3 regions of the Pantanalinema rosaneae CENA516 genome follow, and region 3 is predicted to be linked to each of the others. Evidence: predicted binding sites of a transcription regulator. Region 3 holds the regulator's gene; each other region holds the start of a gene.
What was found. Region 3 encodes NtcA, which controls nitrogen genes in cyanobacteria. Its sites were predicted from a motif close to TTTGTANNNNNNNNTACAAA; they were not measured.
Positions count from the first base shown of each region.

Region 1: a site for NtcA is predicted at 4,664-4,683, ahead of ACN4EK_RS08275 (DUF4327 family protein). Genes of this name have one in related genera too.
Region 2: a site for NtcA is predicted at 6,093-6,112, ahead of ACN4EK_RS27205 (DUF4278 domain-containing protein). Genes of this name have one in related genera too.

Region 1 covers NZ_JBLZFZ010000010.1:146,352-154,410, reverse strand. Annotated here, with positions in the region: gene ACN4EK_RS08300 (exopolysaccharide biosynthesis protein) at 53-658, shown strand; gene ACN4EK_RS08295 (metallophosphoesterase family protein) at 702-2,267, opposite strand; gene cdf31 (CDF family zinc efflux transporter Cdf31) at 2,282-3,193, opposite strand; gene ACN4EK_RS08285 (hypothetical protein) at 3,343-3,693, shown strand; gene ACN4EK_RS08280 (hypothetical protein) at 3,797-4,174, shown strand; gene ACN4EK_RS08275 (DUF4327 family protein) at 4,302-4,523, opposite strand; gene pdxA (4-hydroxythreonine-4-phosphate dehydrogenase PdxA) at 4,814-5,899, opposite strand; gene dnaB (replicative DNA helicase) at 5,961-7,316, opposite strand; gene rplI (50S ribosomal protein L9) at 7,630-8,059, opposite strand, start outside.
Region 2 covers NZ_JBLZFZ010000067.1:22,384-30,442, reverse strand. Annotated here, with positions in the region: gene ACN4EK_RS27225 (ABC transporter ATP-binding protein) at 1-617, opposite strand, end outside; gene ACN4EK_RS27220 (MFS transporter) at 793-2,016, opposite strand; gene ACN4EK_RS27215 (CHASE2 domain-containing protein) at 2,359-4,566, shown strand; gene ACN4EK_RS27210 (Fe(3+) ABC transporter substrate-binding protein) at 4,730-5,782, opposite strand; gene ACN4EK_RS27205 (DUF4278 domain-containing protein) at 6,211-6,675, shown strand; gene ACN4EK_RS27200 (urease accessory protein UreH domain-containing protein) at 6,819-8,048, shown strand; gene ACN4EK_RS27195 (hypothetical protein) at 8,020-8,059, shown strand, end outside.
Region 3 covers NZ_JBLZFZ010000063.1:14,070-22,128, forward strand. Annotated here, with positions in the region: gene ACN4EK_RS26455 (hypothetical protein) at 1-140, opposite strand, end outside; gene ACN4EK_RS26460 (hypothetical protein) at 195-518, opposite strand; gene ACN4EK_RS26465 (DUF3084 domain-containing protein) at 661-2,013, opposite strand; gene ntcA (global nitrogen regulator NtcA) at 2,254-2,925, opposite strand; gene fabI (enoyl-ACP reductase FabI) at 3,317-4,117, shown strand; gene psbH (photosystem II reaction center phosphoprotein PsbH) at 4,274-4,477, opposite strand; gene psbN (photosystem II reaction center protein PsbN) at 4,560-4,691, shown strand; gene ACN4EK_RS26490 (alpha-mannosidase) at 4,782-7,997, opposite strand.

The sequences.
Region 1 (8,059 bases), on a different contig from region 3:
GAATCTTTTCCCTTACAGTTGGATCTATCAAGGTTCAACTGTTCCGTTGGTTATGCACCTGAGATTCTCGCAAGACCTGGCAGCATTGCTGAAGCGTCTGGCAGAACATCCTTTAACCCTGCATGATATTTTGACCGAAACCTCCGAACGCGGATTCAGTCTGGTGATTGGGTTATTGGTGTTGCCGTTTCTGTTACCGATGCCGCCCGGATTAGCCGGCCCTCTGGGATTCGCTTGCCTGATTTTGGCATTGCAAATGGCAGTGGGGCGGCGATCGCCCTGGTTGCCTCGGACGATCGCTCAGTTGCGGTTCCCCACCTGGTTAGTGCACAGCCTGCTGAAGCAATTACAAACCCTGTCCAAATTGTTAGAAAAAATTACCCGTCCCCGGATGCGGCGGCTTGCTACCAGCCCCCATGCCTGGAAACTCAATGGTCTTTGTATTGCCTGGTTAGCCTTTCTGTTGATGTTGCCGATTCCTTTCACCAACCCCATTCCCACCGCAGGCATCCTGTTAATTGCGATCGCCACTCTGGAAGCGGATGGTCTATTAATGTGTATCGGCTATGGCTTTACGATCGCCGTTACCCTCGCCATCTGTGGCATTACCTATGCTCTCTGGCTCTCGCCCACGATGTTACAGCAAATCTTCAGCTAAAAACTTACTTTTCCCTATCCCCTCATCTTCCCCAACTGACTACTCACGGCAGTACCACTACTTCCCCCTCCCGCTCCTGCCAGCTATGTTGAAACCATTCCGCGATATAAGGACGCACGATAAATTTAGGTGGATTGCCCGATCGCACATCAATTCTGAGAAATGAGTAGGGGCGACGTTTGCGGGAACCCTGCCCACTTCGACCCAGGAATAAACGCGATTCTGCCACCACACGATCGCCATCCGGGAACGGCTCAGTTAATTGCGGACCCTCCTGACGCTGTCGCCGCAGACTATAGCCACTGCCCCCACAGACAATCCAGTTGGTGTGGGAGTCGGCATGACCGGTATCGAAGGTTCGCAAATACTCTAAACAATGGGCATGTCCGGCTAAGACGAGATCTACGATCGGGCGACCCTGGGTGAGTTCTCCGACCTCTTGGGCAACGGCATTCAAGACCTGTCGCAGCCGATCGCGAATGATCAGGGTTTGGGCTTGGTGCCACTTGGTGGCTTCAGTGACATAGGGAGGATGGTGGAAAAATAGCACACGTCCCCGAACCGCTTCAGATTGCCAGGACTCAATTAAGCGTTGCTGTAACCAGTCCAGTTGTGCCTCATCTGTCACCGTATTTTCGTTTGCCTGCAACTGCTGATCAATATCCCGAATGATTTCTGCCAGTTGTTCCACCTTAGCTTGTAAGTCGTCTAAGTGTTCTGCATCTTCGGGATGCTCAGGGTGCAGCCGAGCGGCTTGATCTAAAATATGGCGCTGGTCTTGTTCTAACTCCATGCGCTTCTGCCGCAGTTGTTCGCGCGATCGTTCCCCTTCCGGCGTACTAGGTAAGGGATTTGGAGCATTAAAGGTATTGGAATCCAGAGCAAAAAAATCAATGCCACTGTATCGAAAGCTGTAATAGCGATTTGGCAATCGGGTAAATTGTCCAGGCTGATACCGCAGGCAGCGGCGATCGCCCAGCGTGGCGGTGTAATGCTGATCTAAATGTCGTTCTAGCTCAACGTTGTTACCAAAGTGCTTTAAGTAGTCCAAAAAGGCATTGGCATAGGCATCCCCCTGATAGGAACCATGCCAACCGACATCAAAATCCAGCCGCGATCGCAACAGATACCGCAGGGGTAGGGCAGCCTGGGCTAACCAGCCATACAGTCGGGGTAGATCGTAATAGTCATGGTTGCCTGGTACCAGGAAGAAGGGGAAGTTAAACACCATCTGGTCATAGGCAATCTGGTTTGGTCGATCGCCGTTGACCAGAAATTCCCGATAGGGCTGAATGAAGTTTTTCGGGTAATACTCACTGGAACCCACCAGATAAATGACATCGCCGGTATGCAGCACAAAGCGACATTGATCCCGATGGGTCAGCATTTGTTCAGCGATGCGCCGTTGGGGATTGTAACGGCGATGGGATCCGGCACCACTATCTCCAATCACCAGAAACGAAAATTCGGACGGTTCATCCTGTTGATCATCAAGATATAGGCGGGTTTGATCGATATTCCGTTTAAGGATGAATGGATCACGCCAACGCACCCGTTGTGCCATCTTCTGAATCTTGGTGGCGATCGCAGGATCGGTGACAAATTGCATATCCCGTTATTCCTTCACAGTCCAGTGTCCGATTCGTAAGTAATCTGATTCGAGCTATAGGCGGGTGGCTCCACGTGAATCGTAACTCGGGTTGGGCTGTAGCGCTCCTCTAATTTGGCTTCTACCTCTTCGGTAATGCGGTGGGCAACTTCGACATCAGTGGCACTGACAATTAAATGCATTTCAATAAATGTTTGGCGACCAACGACCCCTCGGGAGGCAATGCTGTGACAGTTCAACACGCCCGGAACCTGCATGGCAATATCATGAACGGCTTCGGGCGCGATCGCCATTTCATCCACTAACCAGGGCAAATTCTCACGAATGACTGCCCAACCACTCCAAAATACTAATAATGCCACCGGAAAGGCTAACACAACATCTAACCATTGCCAGTTGAATGTCCAAATCCCGATCAGTCCAGCTAATACACTGATCGTCACCCAGATATCACTCATGGTATGGCGAGCATCGGCAACCAAAATTGGGCTACCAATCCGTTGCCCCACGGCTCGTTCATAAAAGGCAACGAAAATGTTGACCCCCAGGACAATTAACATCAGCCACAGTTCGGTTGCCGAAATTTTGACGAGAGGGGAGTTGGGTGTGAAGATCCGCTCGATCGCACTCTGTAAAATCTCAAAACAGGCAATCCCCAGGAATGCCGCAATGCCCAAGGCTCCCACGGCTTCAAATTTCTGATGACCATAGGGATGATCGCGATCGGGATGGGGAGAAGACATCCGACTGGTGAATAGTCCCAGCACATTATTGGCGCTATCGGTAACGCTATGCAGGGCATCTGCCATCAAACTGAGGGAGCCAGTCAGCCAGCCGACTCCTGCCTTTAATCCCATAACGAACAGATTGAGGAGTAGGGTAATGAGTAATACCTGACGAACTTTTGCCCGGTGATCAATAATCATGCTGATTTTCCCGGCTTGTAGATAATAATGTCAGTTCCCCAGTGTACTGGCTTCCTCTGCTCAATTCTTGTTGCACTTGGTTAAGGACAATCACGCATGTCCCCATTGCCTGTAACAATGAACTACTGAATCGTTATTTTTAGTCACAAATGTCCCAGCCTCACTTAACGCTGAATCTGGTTGAAGGCTCGGTGTCCTGCCAATTTACGGCTCAAGCGGCTCAAAGCTTGCAGGCAGAATTGTCGCGTTTACTGGAGCGCTTGAAGGCAACGTCTGCCCAATCGGTGCCGGGTGGTCGGGCAACTCCTCAACCGCCGATGGAATACCGCTATACGGGCGATATTTTTCTAGAAGTTTTTTGTAATCCCAATATTTGGGCATCTCCCTTTGCCGCTAAAGTGCTGATTACCTTGAGAGACGATCGCATTCGCCTAACCACCGAAGCTGAACTGAGTCGGTTAATCGAAGATGTGAATCAATATCTGGAGCAAATCAGCTAATTCAGGAGCTTTCACGTCAGAACGTCTGATCAATGCAGTAGAATCAAGGCAATTTGCACCTAGTCAGGATGGATAGACCGAATCGTAGAGGAGCCTGGTTCGCATGAATTCCGATAATGTGTCTCAACTCATGCAAAAAAGCTTACGCGTTGCCTTGGGAGCAACCGCCTCATTGGTTGAGGTGCTACAAGATCCACAAAAGCGAGAAACAAATCTCTTAAAGCTACAGCAAGAATGGAGCCAATTATCTGAAGAATGGGCACAAAAGGGCGAAGTGACTGAACAAGAAGCCCGGAATTTTATGGAAAGCTTGCTCAACCAACCAAGCCATCGCAGTTCTACGAGTGCTGAAACTACTCCCAGTGCCACAACACCTTCTACTTCATCTACCCCTCCCGACGTGCAGGTGGAGCTGCAAGAACTCACCACGCAAATTGCGGCAATTCGGGCTGAACTAGAAAAGCTCCGGAACCAGGAGTAGTCATCTAGGGGTATTTAGTTTTAGGGCGCTGATGGTAAGCCAGTCTATGCTGAGGATACCCTCTGCCCCCAATCAGCTTGCGATTTCGCCGGATAACTTATCACAATGAAACGAGAAATCAGTGAGCCTAGTCGTTCTCCCACTCTTCTCGACCTAGGAGATCGCCGATGCGATCGCGCAACAGAAAACTACAACGCTCTAACTCACACTCTACCCATTCCCATTCCCGGGCTGGAATGTATTGGCAGAGAATATAGATCGGTTGTTGACGGCTGATTAGCCCCTTTTGAACGAGTTCGCGGGCTTCATCTTGAATAACATCCAAAGAATACTGAACTGACTGAAGCATAATCACCCTTGTACAGCGTGTGACGGAACGATTCGGCATCAACTGCCGAGTGGGCTAATTGGGATAATTGCAGACCGATTGATTGGAGGTTAAATAAAGAATTCGTTTCAGATCCTGTCAGTGGGATTTGAACCAATAAATTTGTAGTCCCATATACTGATGTAATTGTATTTTCACGCTAAACACCCTTTGATTATATTAAGAAAGATTGCGAAAGTCACTAAACCCTGACGCTTATCTGCTCTAATTTTGCCCTTCTTCTGACAATTGCCGTCAAATTTGGGGAAATTTTAAGTTTTCTGTGATCCCTGGGTTACTTTTTGTAAACGTTGCTGAGCTAGCTCTCCTGCCAGTTCTATCGCGGCTCGCATACTGGTGGCATCCGCAATTCCTCGTCCAGCAATATCAAAGGCTGTGCCATGATCCGGAGAAGTCCGAATGAAAGGTAAGCCGATGGATGTATTGACGGCGCGATCGAACGCCATTAACTTAACTGGAATCAATCCCTGGTCGTGATAAAGCGCTAGATAAGCATCGTGAGCTGTAGTTTCCGGTCTGGAGCCATACCAGGCATGTCCAGGTTTGACCCAAAGCGTATCCGGGGGAATTAGCCCATCCAGTTGAACGTGGGGAAGACGGCGACGAGCGGATTCTAGCCAGGGCAGCAAGCCATCCTGTTCCTCGCATCCGAGTTGTCCCTGTTCGCCACTGTGAGGATTGAGTCCGGCGATCGCAATCCGGGGGGCAGTCAACCCAAAATCCTGACGGAGACAGTCCACTAACAGATCCAACTTACGGGTAAGCAATTCCGGAGTCAGGGCATCGGCAACCTGCCGTAACGGAATATGGGTAGTTGCCAGTAAGGTGCGTAATGTCCAGCCCGTATGGGGCGATCGCGCCACAAACAACATGCCGAACCGCTCAACTCCCGACCGTTCTGCCAGCAGTTCCGTTTGTCCCGGATACTCATGTCCGGCGGCTTTCCAGGCAGATTTCGCGATCGGGGCGGTGACAATTCCCTGAAACTCTCCGGCTACTGCCTGGGCGATCGCGGTTTCCAAATAGCGAAAACTGGCGGCTCCACTGGCGGCATTGCCTTGGCCGGGAGTAATTTGTTGAATAGTTTCCGGCTCTAAAGAGATGTCCAGAATGGTGAGTTGTTCTGGGTCGGCAAGTTGGCTATTGGGAATGACTTGTCGCAACTGTTGGTAGGTTTGCTCTAACAGCGATCGTGTCCCAATCACCGTAATCTCCCATTGCTGGCTAAATTGGGGATTTGCCAGTGCCTTTAATACGACTTCAGTGCCAATCCCGGCGGGATCGCCTAAGGGAATAGCTAACCGAGGACGGGTCGGTGGTTTCAGAATCAAGTTCATGCCGTATGCTGTCCGTTGCCCGACGATCGAGTATAGCGAACTGGTTTTATAACGACCAGTTTTAACTCGGACGATTTGGTGCGGCTAGATTCCGAAACTGAGTAAATTGAGATTCAAACAGCAACTTCACCGTTCCCGTTGGCCCATTTCGATGTTTGGTCAGAATCACTTCGGCAATGCCGCGATCGGGCGTATCAGGATTGTAGTATTCGTCGCGATACAACATCATGATCAAGTCTGCATCCTGCTCGATCGCCCCAGATTCACGAAGATCAGACATCATGGGGCGTTTGTTAGTACGGGATTCGACACTTCGGCTTAATTGGGAGAGGGCAATCACCGGAACAGATAGTTCTCTGGCTAACCCTTTCAGCGATCGGGTAATTTTAGACAATTCCTGTACCCGGTTGTCACCGCCCCCTTCCATTAATTGTAAGTAGTCCAATAGGATCAATCCGAGTGCGCCACCCTGTTCTGCCTGGAGTCGTCGGGCTTTGGAGCGCATTTCGTTGACACTAATATTCGGGGTATCGTCAATAAAGATCGGAATTTGCGACAAGGTACTGATGGCATGACCCAACGGTTCCCATTCCTGCTGGCTGACCCGTCCTGCCCGTAATCGCCCACTTTCAATCCGAACTTCACTGGCTAACAGGCGTTGAACTAACTGTTCCTTGGACATTTCTAAGCTGTAGATTGCCACAGGTAGCTTATGAAAGGCGGCAATATTACGAGCGATGTTCATTACGAAGCTGGTTTTTCCCATTGACGGTCTGCCAGCGACGATAATTAAGTCCGATCTCTGAAATCCTTGGGTCATGGCATCTAAGTCATAGAAGCCACAGGATAGTCCCGGTAACACCATCCCCAGAGAGCGGCTTTCAATATCCGAAAAGGTGTGGGTGAGAATATCGGAGGCTGCCATCAACCCCTGCTGGGGGCGATCCTGAGTGACATTAAAGACTTTCTGTTCCGATTGATCCAGAATATCTTCCAGGTCTTTGTTCGTGTCATAGCCCAGGTGAGAAATTTCGCTACCGGCTTGAATTAGCTTCCGGCGCATGTACTTTTCCATCACCAGATTGGCGTAGCGATCGATATTGACGGCACTCACTGTGCGATCGATCAATTGCACCAATTTGCTCTGTCCACCGACTTTATCTAAAAGTTCGCGATCGCGCAGCCAAGCTGTAATGCTCATCAGGTCTGTAGGGCTACCCTGACTTTGCAACTGAATCGCGGCTCGATAGATCTCTTGATGGGCACTCAGATAGAATGCCTCTGGACGCATTAAATCGGATACCCGGTTAATCGCCTCTGGATCCAGTAAAATTCCTCCCAAAATGGCTTCTTCAGCTTCAATGTTTTGGGGAGGGAGGCGATCTTGATAGACCTGAAAGTTAAGTTCCTGAACCATGACATGCGGCTAAAGAAGGGATGGGCTGGAAGCGGGAATGAATCCCCACACTATACCGTCGAGTTATTCTAGACTCAACTAGATTTAGTGTTGTTGTAGATTTTTTAGCATAACTAAACTCTAGATATGCGATCGTTGGCGATTAACGATTATGATGCTTACAGCTAGGGAGTTAGAAAAATTAGAGTATCTATGTACTACTCTAGCAAGTAGACTGGGGTTGCACCAGGCTGAATTCAGTTTTGATCATAAAAAAAGAGACACGCAGCTTCGTGCCTCTCTAGTTGAGTTATGGTGTTCTGCTTGAATCGCTTTATGCAGATACAACATGAATATCCAAGCTGGCGGTAACTTCGGGGTGAAGTTTAATTTCAGCTTTGTAAGTCCCGAGTTGATGGATGTCTGGCAGCGTAATAGTCCGACGATCGACTTCCTGTTTGGTCATAGACAGGATGGCATCTGCCACTTCCTGAGTCGTCACCGTACCAAAGATTGCTTCTTTTTCACCCACTTGCTTGGCGATCGACAGGCTACCAATGCCTTCCAGCGCCTTCTTGGTGGTTTCCGCTTGTTGCTTCAGCTCTAATAGCCGTTGCCGTTCCAGTTCCCGACGGCGCTCGACCTGCCGTAGAATGCCAGGGTTAGTGTGAACTGCCAACCCTTGGGGGAGCAGATAGTTCCGGGCATAACCAGGGGCAACCTCGACCAGATCCCCAGCTTTACCTAATTTATTAACATCCCGG
Region 2 (8,059 bases), on a different contig from region 3:
CAGAGTTCTTCCAGGTCACTGAGGACATGCGACGAGATCAGCACCGTCATCCCCGCTTCTTGCAGCACTTTAATGATTTCCCGGAATTGCACCCGCGCGATCGGATCAAGTCCCGATACAGGTTCATCCAGTAGCAGTACCAACGGTTCATGAATAATCGTGCGAGCCAGACTGAGTCGTTGTTTCATCCCACGGGACAGGGTGGAAATCTGACTATTCCGCTTGTGACTTAACTGCACCAGTTCTAAGACTTCGCGCATACGTTGGCTGCGGCGAGGTTCTCGTAAGCGATACAACCGGGCAAAGTAATCGAGATAATCCCAAACGGTCAGATCATCGTATAACGGGTAATCATCCGGCAAATAACCGATCTGGCGTTTCAAGGACGGATTACTTTGATCCCGCAGCAACCGTTCTCCGTTAATGTAAATTTCCCCCAGCGTGGGTTCTTCTGACGTTGCCAACATCCGGATCAGGGTCGTTTTTCCTGCCCCATTCGGTCCAATTAAGCCATACACTTCTCCCGCCTCTACCTGAAGATCAACGTCATGGACGGCAATCTGGCGATCGAATTGTTTAGTCAGCCCGCGAGTAGAAATTGCCAGTTCTTTCGGCATAGTAGGGTTACAACATCGAGTAAGGACAGGAACTGTGGAGTTAACCGCGCCACGCATTAAATTAACGCTAGCCTAGCCTCTCCCTACATCACTTGGCAGCCTGATTTCGGAAATTGCAACCAAGGCTTACAAACACCCTACATCTGCCAGGTTGCCTCACTTCGCTCGGATACCCTTATTTAGGTTCAGGCACGATTTTTCGCCAACGGCTGCCGCCATCAATACATAAACCCGCCAGGAGAAACGCCACTATGCCTCCCAAAGCTGCCGGAATTAGAGGCACTGGGCCCCATTGGTTGATGGCTGTACCGAGCAAGGTTGCGGCGAGGGAACTCCCCCCAAAAAACACCCCTACGCCTAACCCACCCCGATCGAAGGGGACTAGCGAAAAGGCAAAGGGAATCGTGCCATTGCTGACGGGCGTAAAGGCAACTCCCAGTAATATCGCCATCCCCATCCCCGATCGCAGACTTTCCACGGACACCATCAGTCCTAATAAGACCGCCAGGATACTCAGCCCCGTTAACATGGTTGGACGGTTGCCAACTTTGACGGCTAGCCATCCAGCGGGCAAGGTCACTACCAAAACCGCGATCGTAAATGTCCCGGTGAGTAAGCCGGGATGGAGTGGAAGCTGCGCCTGATTTAACACGGTATTCAGCAAGCGACCGCCTAAGGCAATTCCCACCCCAGTTCCAAAGATTCGCCCTAACGCAGGGAGTAAAGTCTGGATGGTTTGGGTGGTCAGTGGTTCTACGATCGAGGCTGAGGTTGAATCAGGGAACTGAGCGTCCAAGCGTCGCAGCAAAATTGCCGCTAGTAGCAACACCATTGACCCGATCGCAAAGGTGAGCGTCGGGCCCAAACTCAGGAGAAACTGACTCGGAGCCGCAAACACACCGATCGCCCCAGCTAGCGCTCCCATAAACATGAGAATGCTGGCAGCCTGGGGTAAGCGGGTGGCAAAGGCGTATTTTCCCAGGAGTGCCAGAACGGGGCTCCGAAAAATCGTCATCGCGATCGCCCATAGCACCAGGATGATCGGCAACATCCATTGGAGGGCGGTCACGGCACTGCCGATTACCATCACCGCCGGGATGAGGATAAAACTAGCTGCCGACAATACCACCCCTAGAATAATCATCGGAAAGCGGCTACCCACCCAGATGCGAGCCCGATCAGAGAGGCTACCCATGAGCGGTTCCAGGGCGATCGCCAGTAAATTTTCAATCACTAACAACCCAATACTGAGCTGGGGTGGAAAGCCAAATTGTTGTAACAAACTGGGCAAATATAGGTTGTAGATCACCCACATCAGGGTAATGGCTCCCTGAACCGTCGCTAACCCACACACTTTTGCCCAGACAATGGGCGATCGTGGCACACCAGCATCTATCATCACTTACTCCTGAACCTGGCTTGATAGTGAGCTACTCTTCTTACGTTCAAGTTTTTTTGACTGAATCACGAAACATAGCGCAAAATATTCTTTTAAGCATAAAAATATCTGATTGCTCCTCTTAGGGTAAAAAGTCGGTTCTATTTTTAAGGTTTAAATCAAGTGTAAGCGGCTGCTTTGATTCAAACAGCTTGCCTAATAGAACTGCCATACTTAGAAATGACTGTTTACACTAATACTTCTGATCACTGATCCCCGAAGACGGGGCAACCTAAAAATCATGTAGCAATCCCTTTGCGCCACCCTTTATCCCCCAGATCAGCCTCTGGTTCAGATTTCGCCATGCAGTCAAATCCACGTCAAACTCACCGTTGGGCGACCTTACAGCAAAGGACGTGGCGCGGTCATCGAGTCCTGCTAACCTCTGTAGGAGTTACTGGTTGTGTCGTTGCATTGCGATTGGCAGGTTGGCTGCAAGCGATCGAGCTAGTAGCATTTGATCAATTTTTTCGCCTGCGTCCGTTAGAACCGATCGATGAACGCATTGTTCTGGTTGGCATTGATGAACCCGACTTGCGTAAGGTAGGACGCTGGCCTGTCCCCGATGATGTGATGGCACAACTTTTGGAGAAAATTCGAGCCGCTAAACCACGGGCGATCGGGTTAGATGTTTACCGCAACCTGGTGGTAGAGCCTGGTCACGATGCGTTACTCCAGCTTTATCGCACCACTCCTAATCTGATTGGGATTGAGCAAATTCAGGATGGCACCAGTCCAGGAGTCTCTGCCCCACCCGTTTTGGGCGATCGTAAGCAAGTTGGCTTTAATAATCTTGTCGCCGATCCCGATGGGGTAGTCCGGCGAGGCTTGTTGTATTGGACGCTAGAGGATGGTTCGGTGCGAACCAGTTTTGCCCTGGCTCTGGCACTGCTCTATCTCAAACCAGAGAACGTGAAGCCGCAAATGGCGACCGATGGTTCCAAAAATTTGCAACTGGGCAAGACGATTTTTCCGCCCTTTCAAGCGAACGATGGCAGCTACGTTTGGACGGATGCTGGCGGCTATCAACTCTTAGCCAATCTGCGCGGTCCGGCAGGAACCTTTCACACCATTCCTATGAGCCAGGTGTTACAGGGACAAGTGCCCCCTGAGGTGTTCCGTGATCGGATTGTCATGGTTGGGCATACCGCGTCCAGCCTCAAGGATTTTTTCTATACCTCCTACAGTGGTCAATTCATTAATGAACCGCGCAAAGTGGCAGGAGTTGAGTTGCAAGCCAACTTAGTCAGTCAAATCGTTAGTTCAGCGTTGGAAGGTCGCCCCCTGATTCAGATCTGGTCTGACCCCGTAGAGTGGTTGTGGGTGTTTGTGTGGGCTTGGGTGGGAGCGCGGTTGAGTTGGAGCTTACGATCGCCGCATAAATCGGCATTTGCCATCCTGATTTCTGGAGCAGGATTAGTCAGCATTGCCTATTTAGCCTTTCTCCAGAGTTGGTGGTTGCCCGTAGTGCCACCGATGCTCGCGATGGCAGGCTCGGCGATTGTGATCATTGCCCACATTGCCCACCTGGAAGAGGAATTAAAGCGATCGAAGGAATTTCTCAATACGATTATTAATACAATTCCCGATCCGATCTTCGTCAAAGATAGTCAGCATCGTTGGATTGTGCTGAATCAAGCGTTTTGCAAATTACTGGGCTATCCGGTCGAAGAGGTACTCCATAAATCTGATTATGATGTGTTTCCCCGCCATGAAGCCGACATCTTTCGGCATCAGGATCAACAGGTCTTTAACACTGAACAAGCATACGAAAACGAGGAATCCTTTACCAATCGCAACGGCATCACCTATTTCATTGAAACCAAGCGATCGCTGCATAAAGATGCGGCTGGGAATCTATTTCTCGTCGGCGTGATCCGCGACATTACTGAACGGAAGCGGATGGAGGAAGAACTGAAACGGACTGCCGCTGAGTTAGTGCGATCGAATGCAGAGTTACAGCGATCGGCGACTCAACTCAGTCATCTGGCAAACCACGATACATTGACTGGCTTACCGAATCGCAAACTGTTTTATGAACGATTGACTCAAGCCCTGGAATGGGCTGACATGAATCAACAGTTAGTTGGGCTGCTGTTCCTCGATCTGGATGGCTTCAAACTGATTAATGACACCCTGGGGCATGATGTGGGTGATTTACTCCTCAAAGCCGTGGCTCAACGCCTGACGCGATCGTTACGGGGCAGCGACACGGTATCGCGCTTGGGAGGTGATGAGTTTACAGTCATTTTGCCCGCCATTCCCAGTGCTCAAGATGCCGCCCGCGTTGCCGAAAAAATCCTCAAAACCCTGGCGGATGAGTTTTTGCTAGAGCAACAGATCATTTCGGTCACTAGTAGTATTGGGATTGCCCTCTACCCCAATGACGGTAAGGATGCAGACACCCTGGTGAAGGAAGCCGATCTCGCTATGTACCGCGCCAAACAACAGGGTAAAAGCCGTTATGAGTTTGCCAGAGTGTTAGAGTCCCAGCCGGAGTCTACCTCCTAGGCTGTATTTTAAAACCTTTGATCCTCCCTGACCCTCCTTTCTAAGGAGGGAACCAAACCAGCCACCCATGTATGGAATCTTGGCAATGCATCAGTCCCAACAAAAAATTGGTCATTGATTGTGAGGCATCAACGACCAACTCAGGTAAACATTCAATAATGAGTTACTTCCAACCTGCCCGATCGGCGATTTTCAGCGCTTCTGTATTATTCCGCCCAAAGGTCGCAGCATTAAGTTTGTCTTCTTTGAATTTTCCCATCCGAGCCACTACTGGATCCATGGCTATACCTGTCCGGACAGGATATTCATTATTACTGCGGGCAAAGATCGTTTGTGCCTCAGGGCTAGCCAGGTATTCCAAAAACTGCACTGCCGCTGCTCGGTTACGGGAGGTTTTGACCACTCCCCCGCCACTAATGTTGATATGGGTGCCGCGATCGCCCTGATTCGGAAAAACTACCCCAATTTTGCTGGCGACCGCTTGATCTTCCGGCTTCTTCGATTCCATCAATCGGGCGACATAGTAAGTATTGACAAACGTTACATCTGCCGCACCTGATGCCACTTTTTTGATTTGAGCCGTGTCATTGCCTTCGGGTGGGCTGGCAAAATTTGCCACAATACCCCGTGCCCACCGTTCGGTCGCCTGTGGACCACGCGCCGCCAGGATCGAACCGATTAATGACTGGTTGTAGACATGACTGGACGATCGAGAGATTAACCGCCCTTTCCACTTCGCATCTGCCAACCCTTCATAGGTTGAGAGTTCCGAGGGTTTCACGCGGGCTTTGTTATACACAATCACGCGAGCCCGCTTAGATAAGCCAAACCAGTGATTATTGGGATCACGCAGGTTTGCCGGAATTGCTGACCTCAATGCCTGCGAGTTCACAGGTTGTAAAATCCCCGCTGCCTGTGCCCGTGATAGCCGTCCAGCATCCACCGTAATCAGCACATCCGCAGGACTATTTGCCCCTTCACTTTTAATCCGTTCAATTAGCTTGTCAGCATCGGCTTCTACCAGGTTGACCTGAATGCCAGTTTTTTTGGTAAAGCCCTGATAGATCGCATTGTCAGTATCGTAATGCCGAGCTGAATAGAGATTAATGACTCGATTCGCTTGGGCATTGGCGAAATGAACCACACCCAGATACCCGGCTGCCACTGCTGCCAGTGCTGCCCCAGAAGCTAATAAAACACGTCGAGAAATCTTCATTGCTTGCCAGTTGTGCTCTTAATGTTCAATCGAGGGAGACTTGTTGAGATAATCTTTCAAAAAAGAAGCATAGAGGAATTCAGGAATTTGCACAAGCTTAATGCTACAAATTGTCAAATTTATCCATGTTCCTGATGTCAGCAAACATAGTCCCATCTGGTTGTTACACTGGTTGGATCATAGTCTTGATCAAAGACTTTCGGCTGATCTGGAGAGCACTCTCTAACAACGACTCCATAGCAGTTAATCATAATCTTTAGCAACCAGTTAATTTTGGCGTACCCTCCTTGTGCTTTGAGATAACTGCAAAATTATCTAGATAGATACAAAGCCAATCGCCGTTGTCAAGTAACCATTGCAGATGAAGTCGCCGTTGCCAAAAAAATCGGTGTAGGATGCAAATACTCCTAATTTATGGAGATGCCACGATGTCATTACTCCGTCTCACACTGGTTGCCGTACTGAGTCTGGCTGCGATCGCTTTACCCCTGATTGGACTGTTTAAAGCTCCCTGGTATATTTTGCTGCTCGTTTTAACGGCAGGCTTTGCGGTGACTCAACTTGCCATTGTTCCGCCCACTCCTATAGCGCAATCTAGCTCGGGTGGAACAGTTGAACCGGAACCCCCCTCGACTCACTCAGAGCTTCCCCCCGATCGATTGCTGTCTCCTACCGAACCAACGACCCAACTCACCTATCGCGGTGCCAACTATCAACCGATTTCACCACTGACTGAAGCCGAAGAGCCAACCAGTGAAACCCTGTCCGGAAAATATCGGGGCTGTGACTGGAATCATCCCGCAAACTCCAATCATCAGATGGTCGAGCTATCCGTTAGCGATCGTCCAACGGTAGTTCGCAAGTATCGCGGCGTAAAAATTTCTCAGAACTAGGTTGAGCTGGCGGATTTTTTACAAGGTGTCTTTTGACCCCAGCATCCCTGTGTGGGAGAATTGCCCTCTGTCTATGCGCAGGAGGCTCGTTAGATCGACCTAAGTCGGGCTGATTAACAGTCGTCCTCACACCTAAAGGTTGGATGCTGGATTTACTATTGATTTTCACCCTGGGGTTTTTGGGTAGTTTTGGTCACTGTGCGGGGATGTGCGGGCCAGTGACTGTAGCATTTTCCCTCTCTCAACCATCCACGTCTCAGCCCACTTGGCAACAGCATATTTATTTTCATAGCCTGTTAAATCTAGGACGCATTATTAGTTATGTATTGGTTGGGGCGGCGATCGGCGCGGTCGGGTCAGCCTTGATGGCGGGTGGACAACTGGCAGGCATCGATAGTGCGTTGCGGCGAGTCATCGCGATTGTTACAGGCAGCTTATTGATCTGGTTTGGTCTTAGCCAAATTCAACCCGGACTCTTACCCAAATTGCCCCTGTTGCATCCACTCCAGCCCGGGGATGGGCATCAACGCCTGAGCCATGCCATGATGCGGCTATCGTTGGCTCCCCACTGGGCAACTCCTGCCCTGTTAGGTATGGTATGGGGACTGATTCCCTGTGGTTTTTTGTACGCTGCCCAGATTAAAGCGGCAGCCACCGGCAGTCCCTGGATGGGAGCGGCAACCATGCTGGCGTTTGGAGCCGGAACTTTGCCAGTCATGGTCGGTGTGGGTGTATCAATGGCAAGGCTAAACGCCGATCGCCGTAGCCAACTGTTTCGCATGGGTGGCTGGGTCACGCTCGCGATCGGGATTCTTCTGCTTTTACGCAGCAGCGACATGGTGGACTATACCGGACATGCCGCCCTAGTCTGCCTGATGCTGGCATTGATTGCCCGTCCGCTCAGTCGCCTGTGGTCATTTCCATTGCACTACCGTCGGGCGTTAGGTGTGGGAGCCTTTGTGCTGTCGATCGCCCATGTCCTGCACATGCTCGACCATACCTTTAATTGGAATGTGCAAGCCATTGGCTTTACGCTTCCCCTTTACCAATGGGGGATTTGGGCTGGCATTCTTGCCATTGTCCTCCTCACTCCGGCGGCAGTCACAAGTGCGGATTGGATCGTCCAGGCAATGGGTCAGCGTTGGCGGCAGGTGCATTTATTAACTGTTCCGGCGCTCGTGTTATGCACGATTCATGCCATCCTGGCAGGCTCCAGCTATTTAGGGGGCTTGCAATGGACAGCCACTCACAAAATCGGGTCGGTTCTGCTAGGTAGCTTGACCCTGGGAGCGCTGCTGGTGCGATCGCGCTGGGTTTGGTCATTGTTGTCTCTGGAGCAGTTTTATGGCAGTCCTACCCAACCAAAATCGTAGCTGGCAATGGG
Region 3 (8,059 bases):
CGAGGAAACCACTGAATTAAAAACGCGATCAGCCACCAAACCGCCGGAATTGCCGCTTGTAACCCAGTCATGAACAAAATTAGCAATAGCCCATTGAACCAGGAACGGGGCATGGGCAACCAGGCAGGCCAGTTTTGCATAGGATATCCTTGCTACCTTCTATTAGGTATCACTGCGATCGACGAGAATTCCGGTTAACGTTTAGCACGATTGCCTTTAAAGAACAGCATGTAGGCAACCCAGGCAATCACACCTACCATCAGGAACATGGCAATTTGGCTGGCCATCTTCACCGCCACCGCTACCACAATCACCAATCCGACAAAGGTCGCGACATTTTGAATTTGCCGAAATCGCTGCCGCACCCCCCGTTCGGACGGCTCATGTTTGACAGTGGGTGAAATCGGAGGTTGGATAATTTCAGCTTCTAGCTCTCGTAAGCGCAATGCTCGTTCACGTTCCTGAAGCTCCTGCTCTCTGCGTCGAAGCTCGTCATCATTTAGATTTTGGGGATTCATGAGACACCGTTAGAAGCAAAAGAGAAAAAAGCAAAAACGATACCCAGCGAAGCCTGTCGAGCGATCGCTATGCTGCTCTACCTTAACTTTCCCAATTCCAGAACGCCAATATCAAATCAGTTGAATTTGCCCCTACCGCCATTTATTTAAGGTTTGGGCTATCAAAGCCATTGTTATTTTCAGTTCGGAATAACACCTGCCCATTCTGCTCAGCCAGCAATTCCACCTTTAATGGGCCTGCCGTATAAATATCATTCGCTGCGATCGCTTTTAGCCCTACCGATTGCCGATACTGCTTGAGTTTATCGATAAATACAATCAAATTTTGCACTCGCCCAATTTGGACGGTATCCGTTAAGATGCCCAGACGACGAGCCCGGAATCCCGCCGCCGCCAATAATAAATTAATCCGCTGTTGCATCTGATCGTCAGATAACGTGGACGGGTCAAATGAGGTCGCGGCGACCAGATCATCCTGCTGAAAGACAAGGCGATTGGGGACAGCTTCAGCAAACACCTGGATAGAACGCTCCCCCACCAGATAGTTAGCGGCGGAAGAAATTCGCACTACGTAATCCTGACCATCGTTAATTTGTTGATTTAATTGCTCGACCTCTAGCTTTGTGATCTGAATAATCTGCTCCTGCTCTTTTGTGCCCGGTTGGACTAATTGCAACGCCGATCGATTCGCCTCTCGCAACAGTTGATCCACAGCTTGCTGTGCCAGTTCCGGGTCAACCACCCGCACCACTGCCGTCGCTAACACCTGCCCTCGCTGCACCGCTAAGTTGCCCTGGCGTAAACCCTGAGCTTCCCGTTCCAGACGACCCACTTCCCGCGCCAGATAGTCCTGCTGAACTTCCAGTTGCTTCAGTTGCCCTTCCCGCTCCTGGATCACCCGCTCTCGATCTGCGATTTGGGCATCCCGTTCAGCAATCACCTGGTTGCGTTCCTGTTGCAATTGGCTGATCTCTGACCGTAATCGACCCCCTTGTTCTGAGACGACCGCCAGTTGCCTGCGAGTTTGACCCAGTTCAGCTTCAATCCGCGATCGCTCTGCCTGGGCACGGGAACGTTCCGCGATCGCCGTTTGCAAGGACTGATTCGTTTCCGTTAATTGTTGTCGAGTTTGGGTAAGTTGCTTCTTTGCCGTAGCGCGATCAGAGCGAACCTGATCCAGTTCGTCTTCAATCTGCTCTTTTTCATCTCTCGCCTCGCGCAGGTCAGAGCGGGTTTTCCGCAGTCGCCGTTGAATCGAATTGAGTTCAAACACCCCTGTACGCAATTGTTCACTGGCCGCAAACAGGACACCTAAGGTGGAAGCCGCAATAATCCCCCCCGTCAGAATGGTAATTAACGTCGCCGTCCGCCGAGGTCGCAGGTTAAACAGGCTCAGTCGAGCTTTGCCCACCTTGGTTCCCAGCCGATCGCCAACCGTAGCAATCACCCCACCCAACACCAACACCGCCAAAATTAAGATGTACCCAATGGACATCGACACTCCCAAACGCCCTATCTGCCTCGATCGCTCAAGTGCATCGTTTTAATAGATTAATAGACTGCTTTACCCCGGAAACCGTGTCCCCAGACATTGCACCAGACTTTCACCCATCAAATCTGCATGGCAGAGTCCTAAAAACCTGGCAGACGAAATCCTCAGGGCGAAAGTTCATCTACAGCCTACCGTATGTCTATTCAGTTATTGCGATTAGGAGGAGCGAATGGGGTCAGAAGGTTAGTTAAACTGCTGACTTAAGGTAACTGGATTGTGAACCGTGATTTTCTTCTTATGGATTGAGATCATTTTGTCCTGGCGTAGATCACCCAATAAGCGGGTTACGGTCACTCGGGTAGACCCGATCGCTTCTGCAATTGCCTGGTGCGACAGTTTCAAGTCGATCGTAATTCCATCTTTAGTCGGTAGCCCAAAATCACGACACAAAATCAACAAAAAGCTAACCAGCCGTGATCCCATATCCCGGTGTGCCAGGGTTTCAATCATCATTTCGGTTTGTAAGATCCGCGAGGATAATCCCTGAAGCAAGACCAATGATAACTCAGGATTTTCCTTTAGGGCTTTCTCCATTTGCTCGATCGGCACTGACAGTAACTCTACAGGTGTAAAGGCAACCGCATGATAAAAGCGGTCAGACCGATGCCCAGTAATCAGGGACAGCACCCCAAACACACTGTTTTCTCGTAATAAGGCGACGGTAATCTCTTCTCCAGCCTCATAGACCCGTGAAAGCTTCACGGCCCCCTTGAGCAAAAAATACACCCGCTCGGCTGGATCACCCGGGAAAAAGATCGTCTTGCCTCGTTCAAAGGTTTCAACAACGGGCGGAAATGCTCCCCCACTCATTTGGCGGAATACTGATGCCAGCGGCTGATCTTGCGTCACTACCATATCCCCTGACTGGTGCGATGAACGTTGCCCAGATAACAACGGTGAGGTTTACTAAACAGATCTGTAACTTAGAACACTTAAACTTACTTCACAGTGGTTTTTTGTGCCATTTGCTACAAAATTACTTCCGGTCAGAAGTATTTCGTTCGTTCGCTAACTAAATTGAGTCAATCGCCCTCCGATGCAACCAGCTTAGAAGGAATTATCCCAATTTTATTGAGGATTTTAGCCTGTGTCAGAAAAATTCCGCGATCGCTTGAGGGCAACTGGATTGCGTCGCTACCTGAGATCAGCAACCAACGGCAGAATGGTGGCATTCAGAACATCTGAATGATCAGATCTGCTACCGTTGTACCCCATCTTTGAGTATTCTCATAGGTGCGCTTAATCATTGCATAAAGTACCGATCGCCATGCTGGATTTGACAGGAAAAAACGCCCTGGTTACAGGGATTGCGAATAACCGCTCGATCGCCTGGGGCATTGCCCAGCAACTTCACCAGGCCGGAGCCAACATCGGGGTGACTTACCTCCCGGATGAGAAGGGCAAGATGGAAAAGAAAGTTGCCGATCTGGTGGAACCATTACAGCCCAGCCTCTTTGTCCCCTGCAACGTTCAGGATGATGCTCAAATTCAGGCTACCTTCGATACGGTGCGGGAAAAGTGGAGCAAGGTAGACATTCTGATTCACTGCCTCGCCTTTGCCAATAAAGATGACTTGTCCGGTGGCTTCGTCGAAACCTCCCGCGATGGTTTTGCGCTGGCAATGGACATCAGCACTTACTCCTTGGTGAAACTCTGTGCTGCCGCCAAGCCTTTAATGACCGAAGGGGGCAGTGTCGTAACCCTGACTTATCTGGGTGGAGTGCGGGTGATCCCCAACTACAACGTGATGGGGATCGCTAAAGCCGGATTAGAAATGAGTGTGCGGTATCTCGCGGCTGATCTGGGTCCCCAAAATATCCGGGTGAATGGCATCTCGGCAGGACCGATTCGGACGTTAGCTTCTTCAGCCGTCGGCGGCATTCTGGATATGATCCACCACGTTGAGGAAGTGGCACCCCTCCGCCGAACCGTGACGCAGACAGAAGTGGGCAACACGGCTGCCTTCCTGTGTAGCGATCTGGCAAGCGGCATTACCGGGCAGATCCTTTATGTCGATGCGGGCTACGAAATCTTAGGCATGGCATAGGTCATCGGCTAAATATGAGTAAACTCGCTGGGGTGTTTAAGATTTATGCATCCCAGCGATCGCATGTAAATATTCAGAAATCTTCTGACCACAAAAAACCCCGGCAGAACCGGGGCAAGTTAAATAAACAGTGCTTCAGTTGTGAACTAAATCGGTTTAGCCACCAATGCTGCGCCAATCAACACTAAAGTCGTTGAGCAGCAGAGAGGAGTTATAGATTTGCAGAATAATCAGCAAAAAGACAAAAAATAGCGCCATGAACGTTGCCATCACGGGAGTGGTTCCCCAACCAGGAGCAACTTTACCGTATTCAGAATTCAGGGGACGCAGAATGTCTCCCAACCGAGTCCGCTGTGCCATGAGTCACCTATGATTAAGCTCGACAGAATTTGTTATTCTTCGTAACATTATAGGGGTAAGGTACTCATAATTTTTCTCACGCATGGAACCTGCAATAGCTCTTAATATTTCGATCTGTGCCGTCCTGGTGGGTCTAACGGGATATGCCATCTATACCGCGTTTGGGCCTCCTGCCAAAAATTTAGATGATCCCTTTGAAGATCATGAAGACTAAGCAGGTTCAGCGTTAGGGGAAACCACGGCTATCCGGCTCACGGGGATAAACCCGGCCCTTCATGCCCCTGCCTCCCCCAACGCTCCCAGATTATGCCTGAATCACCTTAAAACTGACAATTTTCCAGGGGGGAACCACAGTGGTTTGCCCCTGACTTGTTTGAGGAGCGATCGCCCGTTCCAGCAGATCCACAGGCTGCCCTAACTGCAATTTAAGATCACTATGAACCTGCAACTCGACCTCCTGACCATGCGCCTCATAACAGCGTAAGACCCATTCATCGGGAACGGCTTCCGCTTGTTTGAATGCCATCAGGATGAGCGAGTCGCCTGCCAAATCGAGGAATGAACTTACAGGAGATAAGGATGGAGCGATCGCGGACTTCTGATCCTTCACAGCGATCGCTTGTAAGGGTAGATTCAATTCATAACCCTGCCGAACGGTATGTGCGGCTTGCCAACTTCCCGCATGGGGATAGAGGGCATAGGTAAAGCTGTGATGTCCCTGATCGGCTTCCGGATCCGGCCACTCCGAACCCCGTAACAACGTCAGGCGAAGTTGATGCGGTTGAGCATCATAGCCATATTTACAGTCGTTTAACAGGCTGACTCCATAATCACCATCACTTAAATCGACCCAGCGCAATGCCGGAGCCTCCCACTGAGCCGCTTCTCGATCGGTTTGGGGATTGGTCGATCGCTGAATTGCCGCACAGGGAATTTCGTAGGTTGCCATCTCGGCCGTTACTGTCAGGGGAAATGCCGCTTTCACCAACACATGCCGTTCCTGCCAATCGACCTGCGTCGCAATTTTCAGACAGGGTGAGCCAGCGTCCAGCACATAGTCTTGCTCAAAGATCGAGTTGCCTAATTGCCGGACTACACGCAAGCGCGATCGCAGCGTTCCCCGTTCCAGCCATTGCATACTCTGTAATTTAGTGGGTGGTAGGGGATGCTGGGCATAGTTAGGGTCAATATTCCAGGCATCCCAATACTGACCGTAATCCTCAAAGGCTTGGAGCTGGTTGCCTGCCCCACTTAACACGTCTCGTTGAGCCAGTTTGTCCCAGACGCTGGCTAAATCACCCGTTTCAGAATTCACCTCTACTCGGAGCGCTTCATTCTCTAAAACAAATGTTTCTGGAACAGTCAGGGTGGGTAAATTGACTGATGGTTGGGATGACGATCGCCACCAAAATAGCCGATAGCCGATCGCGGGAATCTGATCCGCCCAGAATAGCCACTCACCCGTTGCCGTCTGCTCACAGACAACGGGTTGACCTTCCGAATCGTAAACACCCAATACCTGAGTCTTTAAAGCGACGGGCAGTTCAATCACATGCGATCGTGTCCAGTTCAGCGAATTAAACACCACGATCGGTCGGGCTTCGGGATGGGGTGGCTCAGGTAAAGTGATTCGTTGCGCGATCGCGGTTAACCCACTGTAGAGAATTTCTGATCCTAGCCGTTCCGCCGCCAACCAATCTTGCTCTGCATCCACAAACACCTGAGTCATCGAGGAACCGGGCAGAATGTCATGGAACTGATTCAGTAACACCAGTTTCCAAGCTTGTTCTAATTCAGCTTTGGGATAGGGAGTGGCGATCGCGAAGGTCGCTAAGGCTGCCCAGAGTTCGGCGGAGTACAGCAAGGTTTCGGCATGACGATTCCATTGCTTTTGATCGGCATGGGTGGTGTAGCAGCCGCGATGGTATTCCAGGTAGAGTTCGGAGTTCCAGAGGGGGAGGGAAGATGGGGGAGATGGGGAGGATAGGGAGGTAGGAGAAGATACGGGGAGAGATTGTAGGTAGTTGAGGGCAGTAGTGAATTCAATGTCGGGGAAGAAGGGGGAGTGTTGCCAACGACGGGCGACTTCTAGCATGTCGCGGGTTGGCCCACCACCATGATCACCCACTCCGGGTAGCCAGAGGGAATCGGGAATTCCGGTTTTGGTTTCCCAATTCCAGGCAAAGTCGGTCATTTTAATCGGATCAATGCCGTCACCGATCGGGGCTGACATCAAACTCAAGATGCGGCTACCATCGGGAGCTTGCCACCAAAACCAGTCATAGGGAAATTTAGTAGTATCGTTCCAGCGCAGTTTTTGGGTGACAAAGTATTCCACCCCCGCTTGAGTCAAAAGTTGGGGCAATTGCCAGGAGAATCCGAAGGTATCCGGCACCCAGGCGATCGGGCATACCGCACCAAACTTGGCTTCGATATAACGCTGTCCATAGAGCAACTGCCGCACCATCGACTCGCCGCTAATCAGGTTCAACTCTGGCTCAATCCAGAATCCGGCGACAATTTCCCAAGTTCCCGCTTTCACCTGGGCTTGAATTTGGGCAAATAGCTCGGGGCGATTTAGTTCGATCCACTCATACAACGCTGGAGTGGAGTGACAGAAAATCAGTTCTGGAAAGTTGGGTTGCAGGGAAAGCACCGATCGAAAGGTTTGTTCCGCCACATGCCAGGTTTCCTGCAAAGGCCACAGCCATGCCATATCCAGATGAGCATGTCCTAAAAGTTTGATCTGTCGTTGTTTGAGCGGAGCCGCCAGGGGTTGAAGCGATCGGCGTAACTCCGCTAACCCTTGATCAAAGGCTTGCCGAGAACTGGAAGCAGAATTGAGTGTAGACCAGGGAATTTGCTCCAGGACTGTAGCGAATTCAGGTAATTGTTCCGGCACAAACTGGTCTAGAAACCGATGGAGTACGGCAAATTCATTGGCAACAAAACTCGGTTCCAGAGGCTGCTCTGCATCCGGAGCCTCATAATGGCAGACCGATTTCATTAATGCCCCATCATCATGATTGGGACTGACTAACCGCAGCGCGATCGCGATCGTCTCTCCGGGCTTGACCTGAGGACTCAGCAATAAGCGAGGCGCACAATCAAATAAGTCTCCCTCCTGTACTAGCTCACCATTGACATACACCTGAGCGACTTCTGCCCACCACAAGAGCGCCAACCGCAGGCATAGCCCCTCCAGGGGATACCCTTGTAACGCCGCCGGAACGGTAATGACTTGAGTAAACCAGCGCACCTGTCGTCCTTTGTCCCAGGGCAGATGATCTCTCGCGTTGAGAGTCGCGGTTGTCCAGGTTGACCAATGCTCAGAGCAGGTTGCCTCTGCCACTGGCAAATCACCCTGCCAATAGCGCCAGCCCGTTTGGACGCTGGTTTGGGTTAGCTGCCGCAGTTGCTCCAGCGTTGTCGTAATTTGGGTTGTCAGCGAGGAATCCGAATCGTTCAACTTACACACAGGAAAGAATGCCTTGGTTGCCACCCAAAGGATAACAGCCACAAGGCATTCCACTCATCTAGTCCTTCGATCGAGGCGCAATCTCATCATGCGGCTGCCGCTGC